3 regions of the Pseudonocardia sp. ICBG1142 genome follow, and region 3 is predicted to be linked to each of the others. Evidence: predicted binding sites of a transcription regulator. Region 3 holds the regulator's gene; each other region holds the start of a gene.

Region 1 (6,627 bases), on a different contig from region 3:
TGCAGCGCGGTCCACGCACCGCCGCCGACGGCGACGTCGTCGGTGTCGGCGGCCGACTCGAACAGCGGGGCGTCGACGATCCAGACGAACGACCAGGCCGACTCGTCGATCGCGCCGATGCGCCGCGCGATCTCGCCCCGGGCGGCACCGAGCAGTGCGCGGGCCTCGCTCGGCGTGCCCGCGGCGAAGAAGATGCAGTCACCGGGGTTCGCGCCGACGGCCTCGGCCAGCCCGGACCGCTCGGCCTCGGACAGGTTCTTGACGACGGGGCCGCGCTCGTCGACCTGCCCGTCCTCGCCGATCAGCACGTAGGCCAGGCCGCGGGCGCCACGCTGCTTGGCCCACTCCTGCCAGCCGTCGAGCACCTTGCGGGGCTGCGACGCCCCGCCCGGCATGACGACGGCGCCGACGTAGGGGTTCTGGAAGACCCGGAACCCGGTGCCCGCGAAGTACGACGTGAGCTCGGTGAGCTCGATGTCGAACCGCAGGTCGGGCTTGTCCGAGCCGTAGCGGGCCATCGCCTCGGCGTAGGGCATCCGGCGGATCGGGGTGGGCACGTCGTAGCCGACGAGCTTCCACAGCGCGACCAGCACCTTCTCGGCCAGCGCGATGACGTCGTCCTGCTCGACGAAGCTCATCTCGATGTCGAGCTGGGTGAACTCCGGCTGCCGGTCGGCGCGGAAGTCCTCGTCGCGGTAGCAGCGCGCGATCTGGTAGTACCGCTCCAGCCCGCCGACCATCAGCAGCTGCTTGAACAGCTGCGGGCTCTGCGGTAGCGCGTACCAGGAGCCGGGGCGCAGCCGGGCCGGGACGACGAAGTCGCGCGCGCCCTCCGGGGTCGACCGGGTCAGGGTCGGCGTCTCGACCTCGATGAAGTCCTCGGCGGCGAGCACGTCGCGGGCGGCCTTGTTCACGTCGCTGCGCAGCTTCATGGCCGCGGCCGGCCCGGGACGGCGCAGGTCGAGGTAGCGGTGGGAGAGCCGGATCTCCTCGCCGACGCCGGTGTGCTCGTCGATCGGGAACGGCAGCGGCGCGGACTCCGACAGCACGGTCAGCCCGGTGACCGTGACCTCGATGTCGCCGGTCGGCAGGTCGGCGTTCTCGTTGCCCGCGGGCCGGCGGACGACCTCGCCGACGACCTGGATGCAGAACTCGGAGCGCAGCCGGTGCGCCCGCTCGGCCATCTCGCCCTCACGGAACACCACCTGGGCCGATCCGGAGCGGTCCCGCAGGTCGATGAAGATCACGCCACCGTGATCGCGGCGGCGGGCCACCCATCCGGCGAGGGTCACGGTCTGGCCGGCGTTCTCGGCACGCAGGGTGCCGACGGGGTGGGTTCGCATCACGGCGGTCAAGGCTATCGGCACCACCCGGGCCGCCTGCCACCAGGTTTCCGGCACCGCCTCACAGCAGGCTCAGCTGCCCCGCGTCCGGGTCCGGCGGCCGCACCGGCGCGACCGGCTGCCGGGTCCACCCCGGGTCCCGCGGGTTCGGTTCGGGCCGGTCCAGGCCGTGCCGGGCCAGCAGCGGGGAGACCCGTCGGGCCAGGGCTCTGCGGTAGTCCGGTGCGGCGTAGGCCCCGCCGCGGTAGAGCCGCGCGTAGCGCGGCAGCAGCGCGGGGTGGGTCCGCCCCAGCCAGGCCAGGAACCACTCGCGGGTCCCGGGGCGCAGGTGCAGCGCGAGGACCGTGGCCCGGCTCGCCCCGGCGGCGGCGATCTCGCCCAGCAGTGCGTCGAGGGCCTCGGTGGAGTCGGTCAGCCACGGCAGCACCGGGGCCACCATGACCCCGCAAGGCAGGCCGGCGTCGGTGATCCGGCGGACCAGGTCGAGCCGGGCCCGCGGGCTCGGCGTGCCCGGCTCCAGGTGCGACTGCAGCTCCCGGTCCAGCAGCGCGATCGACACCCCGGTGCCGACGCGCACGTCGGCGTTCGCGGCCGCGAGCTGCGGCAGGTCCCGGCCCAGCACGGTGCCCTTGGTCAGGACGGAGAACGGCGTGCCGGAGCGGGCCAGCGCGCCGATCACCCCCGGCATCAGCCGGTAGCGGCCCTCCGCCCGTTGGTAGGGGTCGGTGTTGGTGCCCATCGCGACGTGCTCGCGCCGCCACGACGGCCGGGCCAGCTCCCGCTCCAGCACCCGGGCGACGTTCACCTTGACCACGATCTGGGAGTCGAAGTCCGCGCCGGCGTCCAGGTCCAGGTAGGTGTGGGTGTTGCGGGCGAAGCAGTTGTGGCTGACCACCCCGGCGGCGACGAAGTCACCGGTGCCGGTGGTGATGTCGACCATCGGACGGAGGGTGCCGGTGTCGCGGACCGACACCACCCGCGGCGCTCCCCCGGGCGGCTCCTCGACGCGGGCGCCGCCGACGTCACGCATCCGGGCCACGGCCGGGTCGGTCACCGCGACCAGCCGCAGCTGCTCGGCGACCCCGCCCAGCACCCGCAGCGCCCGCACCCCGGGCCGGGCCGATGGCTCCGAGGCCACCCGGAACCCGAGCCGTCGCAGCGCGTCGACGCAGGCGCGGGCGAGCGTCTCCTCGCCGGGCACGATCCGCAGCACCCCGGCGGAGACCTCACCGCAGGCGTCGACGATCCCGCCGACGAACCCGGCCGACCAGCCACGGGCGGGCCGGTGCGGCCAGGCCGTCGGCGACGGTGCGGGCGCCGCGAGCATCCCGGCGGCCACGGGCACCGGCCGCGCGGTCAGCAGATGGTGGGCGCGGGCGAGTGCCTCCAGCTCGACCCAGCCGGTCGGGAACGGCTCGGCCCGCACCCGCCCGCGCACCGCGTCGGCCCGGACCAGCCCGCAGAGCCAGCCCTCGGCGTACCCGTCGGGCCGGGGCCCGCCCGGGACCGCGGCCGCACCGGGCCCGACCAGTGCCGTCCCCGGTGCCAGGTGCGGCCGGTCCGCCGAGGAACGGCAGCGCCCCGGGCGCACGTGTGCCCAGCCGGTGGTGGTGAGGAAACGGTGTTCGGCGGAGGTGACGAGCACCGTGCCGTCGTCGAGGGTCACCTCCTGCGCCCGGCGCCGGGTCGACCAGCGCGCGAGCACCGGGGTGCGGACGAACCGGCGCCGCCCGCCGCCGTCGGCGAGGGTGCCGACCACCTCGTCGCCCGGGCGCAGCTCCCCGATGGGCCGGGACCGACCGTCGGCGGTGAGCACCGGGGTGTCCGGGACGAGGCAGTAGGTGCAGGCGTGCGAGCAGCCGCGGTAGGGGTTGACCGTCCACCCGAACGGCATCGGCGACGACGACGGCACCCGGTTGAGCACCGAACGCGCCTCGACCTCGTGGAACACCGTGTCCGCGAACCCGGGGGTGCGCACCGAGCGCAGCAACCCCCGCATCCCCGGCAGCGCCGTCGCGTGTCCGACCCCGTCCGCCCCGACCTGCTGTCCGTCCCATCGCACCGCCCCAGTCGAACACAAGTTCGAACGACGGACAACCGGTCGTCGCCGGGCGGTCGCGTCCGGGCGAACGGCACCCCGCAGGCCGAAGATCGTTTGCAAGGATGCGGAGGTGCCCCCGCCCCCGCCCGTCCCGCGCGACCCGTCCGCCCCCGACGGCGGCCGGCCCAGCGCTCCGCGGACGGACGGCGGCCGGCCCAGCGCTCCACGGACGGGGGGACGGCGGCGCGCCGAGGACCGGGCACCGGGCGCCTCCGGCGGGCACCTGTTCCCGGCCGAACCGGCGCGGCACCGGGCCCGGCGGACACCGGGCACCCGGCCACCCGCCCCGCGCCGTCCGTCCCGCGAGGAGAACGGCGCCGGCGCCTCCCCCGCGCCGGCAGGCCGTGCCGCGCCAAACCCCGCCGGCGGCAGCCCCGACGGCAGGGACGGCAGAGACGACGACGGTGCCGAGACCGGTCCGATCCCCCGCGCCGGGCACCCGGGCGGCTGGGGCGACTGTCCCGGCGCGGCGGGGCCCGGCACCACGACCGGCGCGCCGGCACCGCCAGCCGCCGGGCACGACCACGGCGCGGGACTCGGGGAAGGACACCGAGACGGACAAGGAGACGGACACGGAGAGGGACGCAGCGCCGCACACGGCCAGGGACACGAGCAGGGACACGGCCACGGCCACGGCCACGGCGCCGCGTCCCCGGCCGGACGACGGGTGCGGAGGCTGCTCGTCGCGCTGCTCGTGCCGTGCGTGCTCGCGACGCTCGCCGGGGTGGCCCTGCCGTGGCCGGGGGCGACCCCGGTCCCGGAGATCCCGCCCACCAGCAGGTGCACGGCACCGTCACCACGGTGCAGGTCGCGGACTGCTCCCCCGGCGCCGGGGACCGTCGCTGCACCGGGGTGACGGTCGCGCTGTCGGACGGGCCCCGTGCCGGACGGGACCTGGTGCAGCTGGTGCCGAACGAGCCGTCGACACCGCGGTTCGCGGTGGGTGATCCGGTCACGCTGTCGTGGTCGGGCGCGAACCCCGACGACGCGGGCTCCTACCAGCTCGTCGACTTCCAGCGCGGCGCCCCGCTGGGGTGGTTGGCGGCGGCGTTCGCCCTGGCCGTCGTCGTGCTGGGGCGGCTGCGGGGGTTCGCGGCGCTGGTCAGCCTGGCGCTGAGCTTCGTGATCCTGCTGTGGTTCGTCCTGCCGGCGATCCTGTCCGGCGGCTCCCCGCTCGCGGTCGCGGTCACCGGCGCCTGCCTGATCATGTTCGTGGTGCTGTACCTGACCCACGGGTTCACCGCGCGGACGTCGTGCGCGGTGCTCGGCACACTCGCCTCGCTCGCCCTGATCGGGCTGCTCGGCTACCTGTTCACCGTCACCTCCCGGCTCACCGGGCTCGACGACACCACCGCCACCCTGATCGGCACGCTCGGCCCGGGCGTGCCGATCGACCCCCGCGGCCTGGTGCTGGCCGGGCTGGTGATCGGCGCGCTCGGGGCGCTGGACGACGTCACCGTCACCCAGGCGTCCGCGGTGTGGGAGCTGGGCGCGGCGAACCCGGGGATGAGCGTGGGCGAGCTGTTCGCCGCCGGGATGCGGATCGGGCGCGACCACGTCGCGTCCGCGGTGAACACCCTGGTGCTGGCCTACGCCGGGGCGGCGCTGCCGCTGCTGCTGCTGTTCACCGTCGCCGCCGGCGGGGTGACGCAGGTGCTGACCAGCCAGGACGTGGCGACCGAGATCGTGCGGACGCTGGTGGGCAGCATCGGGCTGGTCGCCGCTGTCCCGGTGACGACCGGGCTGGCCGCGCTGGTCGTCGGGCGGCGCTGAGTCTCACCCGGCGGGCTGGAGCACGAAGTCGTAGCGGGCCTCGTACCAGGGGGTGTCGCTGTGCCCGCCGTCCGGCGTGGGGCCGGGCTCGTGGCGGTCGAACGCCACGACGAGCTCGCGCTTCACACCGAACACGACGTCGGAGTCGAGATACTCGGTGCCCTCCCGGAACAGGTGGGTGATGAGCGGTGCGTAGCCGGGCACGGCGAGCAGGAAGTGGATGTGCGCGGGCCGCATCGGGCTGATGTCGGTGCGCGAGATCAGATCGCCGACCGGGCCGTCCATCGGGATGGCGTAGCCGAGCGGGGCGATGGTGCGCAGGCAGTAGCGGCCGTCGGCGTCGGTCGTGTACTTCGCGCGCAGCCGGGCCTCGTCGACGTCGAGCTGGGCCTCGTAGGTGCCGTCGGCGTCGGACTGCCACACGTCGAGCACGGCGCCGGGGACTCCGGTGCCGTCGAGCGAGCGGACGGTGCCGTGCACGAACAGCAGGTCGCCGGGCAGCCCGTCGGACATGTCGGCGCCGAAGTCCTTCTCCGGGGAGCCGTCGATGTGGAACGGGCCCAGCACGGTCGCCGGGGTGGCGGCCGGGTCGAGGCGGTGGTTCTGCTGGACGACGAGCATGGACAGCCCGAGCACGTCGGAGGCGAGGATGAACTCCTCGCGCTTGTCGTCGGAGATCTGCCCGGTGGCGGTCAGCCAGCGCACGGCGGCCATCCACTCGTCCTCGGTGAGGTGGGTCTCGCGGGCGAAGTCGTGCAGGTGGCGCACCAGGGCGGTCATGAGCTCGACGGTGCGCGGGTCGTGCGCGGTGGCCCAGCGCGCGACGGCGGCGTCGGTGATCGTGTCCTCGGTGACGGTGGTGGGCTGCGTCATCGCAGGTCTCCCTCGGGCTGGTACGGGTCGGGGTCGACGGACCGGTTGTGCAGGTCCACGGACAGGAAGATGTCGTTCGCGACGGGGTGGCGCAGCTCCTCCGCGAGCTGACCGATCAGACCGGCGGTCCGGGCGAGCAGCGCGAAGCCGCGCAGCAGCTCCAGCGGCAGCCCGAGGTCGGCCAGTGCCGCGCCGCAGACCCCGGCGCCGTTGAGCGGCAGCGTCCGGCCCAGCACCTGCGGGTGCACCCGGCCGATCGCGGCGAACAGGCGCAGGTGCGGGCCGAGCAGCCCCTCCTGTTCCGCGATGGCGAACAGCCGCGGGGTGCGGGGGTCGCCGTCCTTGTGGACGTGGTGGCCGAGGCCGGGCACGAACCGCTTCGCGGCCCGCTGCGCGGTCACGACGTCGAGCGCGACGGCGTCCCAGCCGTCGTCGTCGGTGGGGCGCTCGGCGGGCAGGTGGTCGTGCAGGAACCGGCCGCAGTCCTCGGTGACGCCGAGGAAGCGCGAGCCGCCCCCGAGCAGGCCGGCGGCGAGC
Region 2 (6,627 bases), on a different contig from region 3:
GGGGGAGAAGCCCTCGAGTGCGGTCACGCCGACCATCATGCGGGTGGGGTCCGACAGTCACCCGTCGAGCCACCCGTCGAGCACCCGTCGAACCGGGGTGTGACCTGCGAGGTCAGCGGGCGGCGTCGGCCCTGGTACGGGGCCAGACCTCCGCGGCGTCCTCGGCCGGGAACTCCGCGACGACCGCCGCGACCGTCCAGACCATCGACGCCAGGAAGTCCACGCCCAGCGCGTCGACGTAGTGCGAGGTCTCGCGGGCGTCGGCCGGGTCGACGAGCGGGGCGATGGTGTAGCGCGCCCGGGCCGCGTACCGCGGACCCAGGTTCTGCCCGATCCAGGCCAGCGCCCGCTCGGCGCGGTCGTCGTGGTCGACGAGCGCGGCGCGGGCGGCGTCGTACCAGTCGGCCAGCACCAGGAAGGCCAGCGACCAGCCGGGCGGCGTGGCGTCCGGCGGCACGTCCCGGTCGACCGCGGTCAGCCGGCGCACGGCGAACCGGGCCGGATCCGGCCCCGGCGCGGCGAGCGTCTCGCGGACCGCCCCGGCCAGCACGTCGGACACCATGCGGTAGGCGTTCCGCAGCTCCGCGTCGTCCGCGCCCGCCGACCTGCGTGCGTTCGGGGTCGTCCCCGCCATGTCCACCGTCCTCCGCTCGTGTGGCCGGGCCGGAGCGTAACGCCCTGGCACACGGCGGCCGTCGCACGGCAGCATCCGTCCGTGACCGCCGCACCCGACGCCGTCTCCCCGCCCCAGGACCCCCGCAGCCCTGGCTGCTGACGGTTCTCGCGATGGTTCAGGTGTTCGGTGGACGTGGCGATGAACCTGGCCGGTGCCGCCGCCGGAATCGTGGCCGGGGTGCTCGTGACGGTGTCGTCCTACGCGCTGCTCGGCGCGGTGGCGGTCGTGGTGACGGTGCCGTTCCTGCTGGTGGCGGTGCGTTCGGCCGGTGCGTGACGCCCGGCGGCTGGCTGAGCGGGACTCTCAGCGTCGGCGCTGGTGGAGCCACCAGCGCACCAGCACGACCAGCGCGGACAGCAGCGCGAGCAGGGACACGATCTGCCACGCCAGCGGCGATCCGATGCCGGTCGTCGCGAGGACCTCGTCGGCGACGTCGACCGGGACGGTGGCGAGCAGTTCGGACATATCACCCAGGATACCTGCTCCGGGGCGTCATCGGGCGGACGCCGCACGGAACGGGTGACCCGTCTACCCTCGCGGACGTGCGACTGAGCCACTTCCGGGAACTGATGGAGGGCGAGTTCGGGCCGGTGCGGGCGGCGTCGCTGTCCCGCGACCACGTCTTCTCCGAGCTCGGCGGCCGGACCGTCGAGCAGGCGATCGAGGCCGGCGTCGACCTGCGCCGGATCTGGCGCGCGGTGTGCGCGGCCTACGAGGTCCCACCCGCACGGCGGTAGCGGTGTGCCGGGCGGTCGTGCTGACCGCTCGGCTCCCGTGGGCGCCCGGTCGGCGTGTCGCGGTGTCGGATCGAACGCGTGTTCGTCTACGGTTCCGGCAGGGCTTGCGGTACCGGTCCTGCGGCGTGGTGTCGGACGAGTTGTCCACAGGCGCCGATCCGGGCCCGAAACTGTCGGGGGTACCCCATACCGTTGTGGTGTGCCTCCCCGAAAGACACCAGCAGGACCCGACCGTCGACCACCAGCGAGGAGTCAAGAGATGTCCGCTCCGGACCGCGGCAAGGCGCTCGAACTCGCCCTCGCCCAGATCGAGAAGAACCACGGCAAGGGATCGGTGATGCGCCTGGGCGACCAGGCCCGCGTCCCGATCAGTGCCATCTCCACGGGCTCCATCGCGCTCGACGTCGCGCTCGGCGTCGGGGGCATCCCGCGCGGCCGGGTCGTCGAGATCTACGGCCCGGAGTCCAGCGGTAAGACCACGGTCGCGCTGCACTGCGTGGCGAGCGCGCAGGCCGCGGGCGGTGTCGCCGCGTTCATCGACGCCGAGCACGCGCTCGACCCGGAGTACGCCAAGGCGCTCGGTGTCGACACCGACGACCTGCTGGTCTCCCAGCCGGACACCGGTGAGCAGGCGCTGGAGATCGCGGACATGCTGATCCGCTCCGGCGCGCTCGACATCATCGTCATCGACTCGGTGGCCGCGCTCGTGCCGCGTGCCGAGATCGAGGGCGAGATGGGTGACAGCCATGTCGGCCTGCAGGCCCGGCTGATGAGCCAGGCGCTGCGGAAGATCACCGGTGCCCTCAGCAACTCCGGCACCACGGCGATCTTCATCAACCAGCTGCGCGAGAAGATCGGCGTGATGTTCGGGTCCCCGGAGACCACGACCGGTGGTAAGGCGCTGAAGTTCTACGCGTCGGTCCGCATGGACATCCGCCGCATCGAGACGCTGAAGGACGGCACCGACATGGTCGGCAGCCGGACCCGGGTCAAGGTCGTGAAGAACAAGGTGGCCCCGCCGTTCAAGCAGGCGGAGTTCGACGTGCTCTACGGCGTCGGCATCTCGAAGGAGGGTTCGCTGATCGACGTGGGCGTCGAGCAGGGGATCATCCGCAAGTCCGGCGCCTGGTACACCTACGAGGGCGACCAGATGGGGCAGGGCAAGGAGAACGCCCGCAAGTTCCTCAAGGAGAACCCGGACGTCGCCGCCGAGGTCGAGAAGCGCATCAAGGAGAAGCTGGGGATCGGCGCGGTCGTCGACGCCGAGGAGACCAGCCCGGTCGAGCCCCTCCCGGCCCCGGTCGACTTCTGAGCGTGACCGGCGACCACGACCGGTCCGGAGGCACGTCCGGACGGGACGGTGCGGAGCCGACCGGGCCCCGCACCGTCCCGCTCGACGATCTGTTCGGCGTGACCCCGCCGGGCGCCGCCGCACCGGATCCGCACGCGATCCGGACCGTCGACCCGACCGGCGACGAGCCGGAGGATCCCGCCGCGGAGCCCCCGGCCGTCCCCGGGTGGGACGCGAGTCCGCACCAGGTCTCGTTCGCGACGCTCAGCGGCGCCGACGGGGCCACCACGGCGATCACCGACCCGCCCGCGACGGCCCGGCCGACGGATCCGGCGGCCGACGCTGCGACGGACGGGCTGGCGAAGCCCGCCCCGGTCCGCAGGCTGACCTTCGACGACCCCGCCCCCGGCCCTGCTTCCGGCAGCGGCACGGACGGTGGTGGCGACGGATCCGGTGCGCCCCGCGTGGTCTCGTTCGAGGAGCTGTCGGGACGAGGCACACACCGCGGCGGAGTCCGCCGCGACCGTGCGGCCCCCCGACGGCGCCCGACCACCGCAGCGGCTACGACCGGTGCGGGTACCGCGGCGGCCACGACCACTCCGGACACCGCGGCCGACCTGTCCCGGAGCGCCGGTCCTGCCGGGCCGGGCCCCGAAGCGACGGGCGCCGGGGAGACGGGCGCCACCTCCCGTGGCCGTCGTCGTGGTGAGGGTCGTGGCCGGGGGAGCCGCCGGAGCGAGGAGCGCACCCCGCGCGTCGAGACACCGCAGGAGCAGGAGAGCCGCGCTCGCGACATCTGCCTGCGCCTGCTCACCGACCGCGCCCGCACGGTCAAGGAACTCGGCGACGCGCTGCGTCGCAAGGAGATCCCCGACGAGGTCGCGCACCGCGTCCTCGAGCGGTTCGACGAGGTCGGCCTCGTCGACGACCAGGCCTTCGCCGAACAGTGGGTCCGGTCCCGGCACCGTCACCGCGGCCTCGGCAAGCGGGCGATCGCGATGGAGCTGCACCGCAAGGGCGTCGACCGCGAGATCGCCGACGAGGCACTCACCGGCATCGACGACGCCTCCGAACGTGACCGGGCCCGTGAGCTCGTCGTGCGGCGGTTGCGGAGCCTGCCCGTCGGGAGCCGCGAGGAGCGGCAATCCAGCGCCCGCAAGCTGGTCGGCATGCTCGCGCGCAAGGGCTACGGCCCCGGGGTCGCCTACGGGGTGGTCAAGGAGGAGATCGCCGCCGCCGGTGCGGACGCCGACGAGCTGGGTGAGGCCCCGCCCGAGGACTGACCCGTCCCCGGCGGGACCCGCCGGCCGGTCACGACCGCAGGTACCAGGCGAACCAGTCGCGCATCGTCGGCGTGAGGTAGTGGGTCGGCGGCACCTGCTCGGCCGGGAACAGCGGGAACCCCTGCGGGGCGTGCCCGGGCCGGTCGTGGAAGTAGGTCCCGCTGACCCAGGCCGGGTTGATGTCCAGCTCCATGCTGCGGACCACTCCCGCGTCGGCGAGCAGCCTGCCCAGCGTGCACACCGACAGTGCCGGTCCGGCGACGTAGACCTCGGTGCCGTCGGCGGTCACGCCGAACCCGGAACGGTGGACGAACGCGTTCTGTCCGATCGTGCTGCCCCACTCCGCGGTGCCGCCCGTGGCGCACGTGGGGTTCACCGCGCCGTCGTCGACGAGCGGGAGCAGGTTCTGCCGCACGCTCGCGACGTCCGGCCCCATCCCGACCTCGGTGCCCCAGGCCCCGACGTCGGCCCGGCCGTCGGTGTGCAGGACCAGGCTGGCCTTGCCGGGCAGCAGCGGCGCGACCGTACGGCCCTCGGCGTAGTAGCCGTTGTGACTGGGGTCGGACAGCTTGAACCCGCCGTTGAACGCCACCGCCACCCCGTCACCGGCCCGTCCGGCCAGCGACGTCGACGCACGCCAGTGCCCGGCCGGCTCGCCGACGCCCGGATGCAGGGTGCCCCGCACCAGCGCGGGATCCATCCGCAGCACCCCGGCGAGGTAGGAGGTGTGGGTGTCGTCGACCCGCAGGGTGGTCACCTGCACCGCGGGCCGTCCGTGGTCGGCGACCACGGTCTGCCACACGCCCTCCCCGGCCCGCGGGGCACCGGCCGCGACCGGGGCGAGCGGCGGTGTCGTCGCCGGGTCGGGCAGCGCACCCGGAGCCCGCGGGATCCCACCGGCCGGGGTACCGCCCTCGGACGGCGCGTCCGCGGCGTACTGGAGCTTCTCCAGGCCGGTCACCAGCCAGTTCAGCCCGTGGTCGCGGGCCCACTCGGCGGTCGCCTCGACCGGCCCGGTCCCGGGGGGCGCGGCCAGGGTCACCGCGCCGATCCCGGCCCCCGCGCCGCCGAGCAGCACCACGAGCACCGCCAGGACCGCGCCCACCCGGCGACGACGCCGGCGTCGCCGCGAGGGCCCCGACGCCGGAGCGATCTCGACGGTGGTCTCGACCGCGCTCATCGCCGCACCGCCGGATCCGGGGTGGCCCCGTCCCGCCCGCCGGTCGCCCCCTCCGCCGTCGTACCCGGGGCCACGGCCCCCGGCGGGACCAGCGTCTCCAGCACCATGCGCCGTCGTCCTCCTGCGTCGTGGCGGCATGATCCGCCGCCGCGGTGGAGCCTTCCGGTCGTTGCGCAGAGCAACCACAGAGAACGCTGAGCGATCACTGAGAGTCGACGACCGAGCCACGGCGCGGAGAACCGGCCCTGCGTGCCGATCGGTGGTGTGCAGTGGGCGATTGCGTGCATAAGATGCCCGCCGAGCCGCAGTTCGTGATCTACGAACGGCGCGAGGTGTCGATCCCGGGAGGGTGTTCGTGAGGATCCGAGGACGAGTGGCCGGGGCCGCGCTGGCGGTGACGGCGCTGTTCGCAGTGGCGGGCTGCGGCGGGGGAGACGGGGGCGGCGGGACCGCCGCCCAGCCGAGCGGGCAGGCGCAGGGCGGCACGCTGACGGTGTTCGCCGCGGCGTCGCTGACCGGCACCTTCGGTGACCTGGAGAAGAAGTTCAAGGCCGCCAACCCCGGCACCGACGTGGTGTTCAACTTCGCCGGGTCCTCGGCCCTGGCCCAGCAGATCAACCAGGGCGCCCCGGCAGACGTGTTCGCCTCGGCCGACCAGAACAACATGACCAAGGTGACCGACGCGGGCAACGCCCAGGGGCAGCCCGAGGTCTTCGCCACCAACACCCTGCAGATCGCGGTCGCGCCGCAGAACCCGAAGCGGATCGCGTCGCTGCAGGACCTGACGAAGCCGGACCTGCGGACGGTGGTCTGCGCCCCGCAGGTGCCGTGCGGCTCGGCGACGGAGAAGGTCGAGCAGGCCGCCGGCGTGGACATCAGGCCGGTCTCCGAGGAGCAGGACGTCAAGTCGGTGCTGCAGAAGGTCACCACCGGCAACGCCGACGCCGGGCTCGTCTACCGGACCGACGTCACCGCGTCCGGCGGGCAGGCGCAGGGCGTCGACATCCCGCAGGCGTCGCAGGCGGTCAACGAGTACCCGATCGTCGTCCTGAAGAACACGAGGAACGCCGAGCTGGCGCAGAAGTGGGTGCAGTTCGTGAACGGCGACGAGGGCCGTCAGGTCCTCGGGGCGGCCGGCTTCGGCGCCCCGTGACCCCGGGTCAGGGCGCGGGGACCGACACCCGTCCCACGAGCCAGGGGTAGGAGTCCGCCAGCGCCTGGGAGAACAGGTCGAAGTCGTGCCCACCCCCGGGCACGATCACCAGCCGGTTCTCCACACCTGCCCGGGTCGCCACCGCCGACAGGGTGCGTGCGGCGGCGGCCGGGTCGGTGTCGGCGTCGCCCGCCTCGAACCAGCCGGCGATCCTGGGGGCGCGGTTCGCGGCCAGCAGCGTCGCCGGGTCGTGCGCGGCGAACGCGGCCTGCGACCCGCCGAACAGCTCGGCGACGGTGTCCGGGAC
Region 3 (6,627 bases):
GAGCCGCCCTTGAAGATCAGGCCCTCCTCGCGGTACCAGTTCAGGATCGACTCCATGGTGTCGTCGACCGAGAGGATGAAGCAGGCGCTGACCTGCTGCGGGCTGGCGGTGCCGACGTTGAACCACACCGGCGAGTTGAAGCTGAACACCTGGTGGATCAGCATCCAGGTCAGCTCGTGGTCGAAGATCTCGGCGTCGCCCTCGGTGGCGAAGTAGCCGTGCTCGAGACCGGCCCGCTTGTAGGTGCCGACGACCCGCTCGACGAGCTGCTTCAGGCTCGACTCACGGGTGTCCGAGCCCACCGCGCCGCGGAAGTACTTGCTGGTGACGATGTTGGTCGCGTTGACCGACCAGCTGCGCGGGAACTCGACGCCGCGCTGCTCGAAGTTGACCGTGCCGTCGCGCCAGTTGGTCATGACGACGTCGCGGCGCTCCCACTCCACCTCCTCGTAGGGGTGGACCCCTTCGGTGGTGAAGACACGCTGGACGGTCAGGCCGGGCGCGCGCTTGGCGCCGGTCTTCCCGCGGCTGCGCGCCGGCTTGGTAGCCGCGCTCTCACCGGTGTCTGTCGTCGGGCCCCCGACGGTCTCGGTCATGCATGCCTCCGCACTTGTCACCGTGTACCACCCGCGCGCTGGGGTGCGCGGACGGTCTTCCCCTCCGGTACGACCTGCGACGACGGCCGGTACCGGTCGCCCCCTCGCGGGGTGCGCGCCGGACCCGTGCCGCCGAGCGGCTCACCCGTCCCGGTTGTGGCCGGCCTCGTCGTCGGCTGCTTCCCCGGCAGCCGCCGAACGCAGGTCGGCGATCTCCTTCTCGAAGTCCTCGATGGAGGAGAAGGAGCGATAGACGCTCGCAAATCTCAGGTACGCGACCTCGTCGAGCTCACGCAGCGGCCCGAGGATCGCCAGTCCGACCTCGTGGCTGGGAAGCTCCGCCGCCCCGCGTGCCCGCACGGTCTCCTCGACCCGGTGGGCGAGCTGCTGCAGGTCGTCCTCGTCGACCGGCCGGCCCTGACACGCCCGCCGAACCCCGCTGACGACCTTCTGTCGACTGAAGGGCTCGGTCACCCCGCTGCGCTTGACGACGGCGAGCACGGCCTCCTCGACCGTGGTGAACCGTCGTCCGCACGAGGTGCAGGACCGGCGCCGACGGGTGCAGGTCCCGTCGTCGGCGGTCCGTGAGTCGATCACGCGGGAGTCCGGGTGCCGGCAGAACGGGCAGCGCATGGACGCTCACACCCTCTCCCGTAACGTTCCGGAAACTCTCCGCAGCAATCCATCCCCCCAACCAGTGGCGGAACAACGTCAATGTAACCCCTACATCTAGGGATCCGCCATCCCGGGGCCCACGCCGCGCCGAGCTTCGCCCGATCGGGATCCGAGCCTTGCACACCACGTTCCGCGACCGGCTCGTCGCCGACGATCATGGAGGGGGATATCGGCGCTGGTGGCGCCGAGGAACGTCACGCCCGGCGCCGTCCGTCGCGCCGCGGGGACCGCGACCGGCGGCCACCCGATGCGGGGACACGCCCTGGCGACGCGCCCGGCGGCACGCCGCCGACGATCCGGCGACATCCCGGCGACCGCCGCCCGACATCCGCGTGCCGGCCCGGCGCATGTCGTCACCCGATGCGACGCCGACACGGCGCCGGATCGCTCCACACCGTCACCGCACCGCCGCCGCCGTGACCACGGTCGCCGCGCCGGCACCGCACCACGGCACGCCCGACCGGCTCCGCCCCGGGAGCCCGACACGTCGGCACCGCACCACTGCACACCCCGGGCCGGACACGCCGGCACCACTCCGCGCCACGGGCCCGGCCCACCGGGACCGCACCGCGGCCCTGATACTCCTCAGCGCACGGCACCGACCGACGGCACGGCGGCCGCGGGGGCGTTCCAGCCCGCCGCCGCGTCGCCCAGCAGGCCGAGCGCCACCACCGCGGTCGTGGCGCACAGCAGCACCGCGACCCCGGTCAGGAACCGCTCCAGGCGCCCGCGGACCCGACTGCGGGCCGGGCGGGGGCGGGCCGGGACCAGGCAACGCCGGTCCAGCGGACGGACCGTGCGCGGCGCCGGCACGGCCACCGACCGCGGACCGGACGGCGCCGCGACCCGTGCGGGCCGCTCCAGGGTCGCCGTGGAGCCCGGCGCCGAGGTGGTGCAGCGGGGCGTCCGGACCGCGACGTTCGGACCACCGGTGACGCCACGCGGGACCGCCGGACCGGCCGGTGCCGTGGTCCGGGCCGCACGCCCGTGAGCTGCCGGACCGGGCGCCGTCGGACCGGACGTCGGAACACCGGGCGCCGTGACACCAGGCGCCGGAACACCGGATGCCGGGACACCGGATGCCGAGACCCCGGGCGCCGTGGCACGCCGGGAACGGGCGGCGGGGTGCCGTGCGACCGACTCGGTCAGTGCGCGCTCCCGTGCACCGTGGGCGGCCCACCGGTGCGCGGCGCGCGCGACGGCCGACGAGCCGGCACCGGCCGGACCGGCCACACCCTCCGCGGCCCGCACCCGCTCCCGGGCGGCGCGCCGGGCGCGCGAGGTGGGGGTGCCGGGCGCGGGGGCACCGGTCAGGCAGCCGACCGCGCCGTGGTCGCGGATCCGCTCGTCGAGCTCTCGCATGGTTCCTCCTGCCGTCGGACCGCCCGTCCCCCGGGCGGTCTCGTCTCCCCCGCTCCCGACCGGCCCTTCCCCGAGCCCGGTCGAACGGGCGTACGAGCGGTGTAGCACCCGACACCGACAACAACCACGTCTCCGCAGGTCACCGCCCGTGCCGGGGACGCTCTCAGCGTGGCGCGCCGACCGCGGGCGGCACGGCCGGGCCGTGGGCGGCGACGTCGGCGACCACCCCGAGCGCGACGACCGCGGCCGCCGAGGCCAGCAGGACACCCACCGCCGCCACCACGCGGCGCACGGGACCCGACGTCGGTACGGGCCGCACCACGCCGGCCGCGGTGCCGACCGGAGCCCGTCCGATGACCGTCATGCCCCCGATGACCGCTGCGTCCACGATCGCCACCCCCACTGCCGTTCCCGCTGCCGGTCGCCCCGCGCGGCCGGACGGCGACGCGGACGGCATCCGATCGGACCAGAACGATCGAACCGGTGTTCGATCGAACGCCTGTGCGATGTTCTACCACCACGGCCCGGCGGAATCCACGACACGCCCCGGGCGACTTCGAACGCATGTTTGGCGAACGGGCCCGCGACGGCTAGGGTCGTCGCCGTAAGTACCCCGAGGAGGCGAATGCGATGGCAGCGGACGACACCGGACACGGTGGTCCCGGCGTGACCGGCACCGCCGCGGACCGGGGATCCGCGACGGTCCGGGAGTTCCCCGACCCCGCGACCGACACCCGCGGCCTGACCCCGCGGCAGAAGAAGGTCCTGGCCGTCATCCGGGACTGGGTGGACCGGTACGGCTACCCGCCCAGCGTCCGCGAGATCGGTGACGCGGTGGGCCTCACGTCCACCTCGTCGGTGCACCACCAGCTCCGGACCCTGGAGCGCAAGGGCTTCCTCCGGCGCGACCCGAACCGCACCCGCGCGGTCGATGTCCGCAGCCCGGAGCAGATCGCCGGCACCGACGGGTCGGACTCCGACGCCGACACCGCCGAGCTGCGTTCCGCGCGGCCGGCGCCGGCGTTCGTGCCGCTCATCGGCGACATCGCCGCCGGTGGCCCGATCCTGGCCGAGCAGGCCGTGCAGGACGTGTTCCCGCTGCCGCGTGAGATCGTCGGCGAGGGCACGCTGTTCCTGCTCAACGTCAAGGGTGACTCGATGGTCGACGCCGCGATCACCGACGGCGACTGGGTCGTCGTGCGTCAGCAGCCGGTGGCCGAGCAGGGCGAGATCGTGGCCGCGATGATCGACGGCGAGGCGACGGTGAAGACGTTCCGCCGCAAGGACGGGCACATCTGGCTGATGCCGGCGAACGACGCCTACGACCCGATCCCGGGTGACGACGCGTCGATCCTCGGCCGCGTCGTGGCGGTCCTGCGCCGCCTCTGACCTCCTCGGCGGCGCCCGGTTCCCGCGGTCAGCTGGACCGGCGGCGCCGTCCGTGCAGGGACATCGCGACGGCACCGGTCACCAGCAGCACCGCGAGCACCGCGGCCCCGCCCGCGGCGGGCAGCCACGACGGGTACGTGCGGTACTCCGGCACCTCGGCGGGCTGGGCCACGACCGGTGCCTGCGGGCCGGTCGCCGCGGGCACCGCGCCCGGGACGACGGTGATCGCCGCCGCGGTCGGGCCCCGGGCCTCGCTGCCGGAGTGCAGTGCACCCCGGCCGTCCGGGGCGATCGCCTCGCCCTGGGCCTCGTCCGGCAACGGCACCGGCAGTGGTGCCCCGCCCAGCGCCGCGACCAGCACGTCGGCCGTCGCCGGTCCGCCGACGGGCAGCGGGAACACCCAGGCGTCGGTGTAGGTCCGCAGCACGGCGGCGCGTCCGCCGTCGGCCCCGGTCGGTGAGACCCCGCCGCCGGTGATCGTGCGGGACCCGGCGGCCCCGAGCGGCCCGCCGCCGGTGCCCGACCAGGGCAGCACGACCTGTGCCACCCGGCGCAGCGGGACCGGGCCCCCGCCGTCGCGCAGCGGTGCGTCGGGTCGGTACACCCCGGCGGCCCCGGTGGTCTTGTCGACCAGCAGGGGCACGCCGTCGTCGCCGACCAGCAGCGCCTCGACGTCGCGCGGACCGTCCGGATAGTCCAGGTCGTACACGCGTGGCGGCCCGGCCGGGGGCAGCACGACGAGCCGGACCGAGCCACGCTGTGCCCCGTTGTCACCGGTGTCGGCGAGCCAGAGATCCCCGCCCGGCCCGAGCCCGAGGTCCTCGACGTCGGTGACCGGGACGTCGGCCTGCCGGGTTCCGGTGACCGCGCAGCCGGACGGGTCCAGGGTGAACGTCCGCGCGGTCCCCCCGCCGTCGACGATCGCGTGGTACCGCTGCGGGGCTCCGCCCGGCGGGCCCTCGGCGACCAGCCCGGACAGCTCCGCCAGCCGCGGGTCGTCGACAGTGCAGACCGGGTGCGCCCCGGGCGGCGGCGCGGCCGCACCCGTGAGCGCACCGGTCAGGCAGAGGACAGTGCTCAGGCAGACGACAATGGTCAGGCGGCGGGCCACGACCCCCGGACGCGGTGGCCCACCCGGCCGCCCACCCGGTCGCCCACTCAGTGGCCCGCTGCCGTCGCCGGCAGGTCGGCGCCGGTCCCGGTCGGGACGGCAGAGCCCGCCACCGCGAACGGCAGCACCGCGGTGCCCAGCTCCGGCTTCACCCGCGCCCGGATCCGGGTGCCGTCGGCGGTGTGGGACTCGGCGAGGATCTCGCCGTCGTCGTGCAGCCGCGCGACCAGCGCACCCTCGGTGTAGGGCAGCAGGAGGTCGACCTCGTAGTCCGGGCGCGGCAGGCGCTCGGCGATGTGCTCGCGGAGCCGGTCGATCCCGGTGCCGCTGTGTGCCGAGACGAACACGGCGTCCGGCTGGGCGTGCCGCAGCCGGGCCAGCGCGAGGTCACCGGCCGCGTCGATCTTGTTGATCACGAGCAGCTCGGGGGGCATCGTGTCGCCCGCGGCCTCCCCCACCTCGACGAGCACCTGACGGACCGCGGCGATCTGGTCGTCGGGCAGCGGGTCGGACCCGTCGACGACGTGCACCAGCAGGTCGGCCCGGGCGGCCTCCTCCAGCGTGGAGCGGAACGCCTCGACGAGCTGGTGCGGCAGGTGCCGCACGAACCCGACGGTGTCGGTGAGGGTGTAGTCGTGCCCGTCGGGCGTCTGCGCCTTGCGGGTGGTCGGGTCCAGCGTCGCGAACAGCGCGTCCTGCACCAGCACCCCGGCGTCGGTGAGCTGGTTGAGCAGGCTCGACTTGCCCGCGTTGGTGTAGCCGACGATCGCGACCGAGGGGATCTCGTTGCGGCGACGGCTGCCGCGCTGGGTCTCGCGGACCTGGCGCATCGCACCGATCTCGCGGCGCAGCTTCGACATCCGCGCGCGGATGCGGCGCCGGTCCAGCTCGATCTTCGTCTCACCGGGGCCACGGCCACCGATACCGACACCGCCCGCGGCCCGGCCGCCGACCTGCCGGGACAGCGCCTCACCCCAGCCGCGCAGCCGCGGCAGCAGGTAGGACAGCTGCGCGAGCTCGACCTGGGCCTTGCCGTCCCGGGAGCGGGCGTGCTGGGCGAAGATGTCGAGGATCAGCGCGGTCCGGTCGATGACCTTGACCTTGAGCCGCTCCTCCAGCTGACGGAGCTGGCCGGGTGACAGCTCGCCGTCGCAGATCACGGTGTCGGCGCCGGTGGCGCGGACGACCCCGAGCAGCTCCTCGACCTTGCCGGAGCCGATGAACGTGGCCGGGTCCGGGCTGGAGCGGCGCTGCACGAGGCCGTCCATCACCTCGGAACCGGCGGTCTCGGCGAGGCGGGCCAGCTCGGTCATCGAGTTGTCGGCCTGCTCGGCCGTGCCCTCGGTCCAGACGCCGACGAGCACGACCCGCTCCAGCTGGAGCTTGCGGTACTCGACCTCGGTGATGTCGGTGAGCTCGGTGGACAGCCCGTGGATCCGGCGCAGCGACGTGCGCTCCTCCAGGTCGAGCTCGCCACCCGTCGGAACCGGGTTC

Evidence for each region. The regulator LexA, encoded in region 3, represses DNA repair genes until DNA is damaged. The targets are predictions, from matches to a motif close to CGAACACGTGTTCG.
Region 1: KPL59_RS28610 (intein-containing Rv2578c family radical SAM protein) is a predicted target of LexA. The motif match lies at 3,415-3,428, and genes of this name have one in related genera.
Region 2: recA (recombinase RecA) is a predicted target of LexA. The motif match lies at 1,485-1,498, and genes of this name have one in related genera.

Annotation. Positions count from the first base shown of each region.
Region 1 covers NZ_JAHLJC010000031.1:935,351-941,977, forward strand. The annotation lists gene aspS (aspartate--tRNA ligase) at 1-1,346, opposite strand, end outside; gene KPL59_RS28610 (intein-containing Rv2578c family radical SAM protein) at 1,405-3,405, opposite strand; gene KPL59_RS28615 (YibE/F family protein) at 4,180-5,217, shown strand; gene KPL59_RS28620 (dioxygenase) at 5,221-6,090, opposite strand; gene KPL59_RS28625 (citryl-CoA lyase) at 6,087-6,627, opposite strand, start outside.
Region 2 covers NZ_JAHLJC010000044.1:43,372-49,998, forward strand. The annotation lists gene KPL59_RS34310 (ATP-dependent helicase) at 1-36, opposite strand, end outside; gene KPL59_RS34315 (hypothetical protein) at 113-634, opposite strand; gene KPL59_RS34320 (hypothetical protein) at 803-952, shown strand; gene KPL59_RS34325 (hypothetical protein) at 980-1,141, opposite strand; gene KPL59_RS34330 (DUF3046 domain-containing protein) at 1,219-1,413, shown strand; gene recA (recombinase RecA) at 1,673-2,725, shown strand; gene KPL59_RS37350 (RecX family transcriptional regulator) at 2,728-3,987, shown strand; gene KPL59_RS34345 (hypothetical protein) at 4,016-5,167, opposite strand; gene modA (molybdate ABC transporter substrate-binding protein) at 5,523-6,320, shown strand; gene KPL59_RS34355 (alpha/beta hydrolase family protein) at 6,328-6,627, opposite strand, start outside.
Region 3 covers NZ_JAHLJC010000005.1:627,873-634,499, reverse strand. The annotation lists gene KPL59_RS08305 (vitamin B12-dependent ribonucleotide reductase) at 1-596, opposite strand, end outside; gene nrdR (transcriptional regulator NrdR) at 738-1,229, opposite strand; gene KPL59_RS08295 (hypothetical protein) at 1,857-2,633, opposite strand; gene KPL59_RS08290 (hypothetical protein) at 2,797-3,021, opposite strand; gene lexA (transcriptional repressor LexA) at 3,264-4,022, shown strand; gene KPL59_RS08280 (hypothetical protein) at 4,051-5,133, opposite strand; gene hflX (GTPase HflX) at 5,181-6,627, opposite strand, start outside.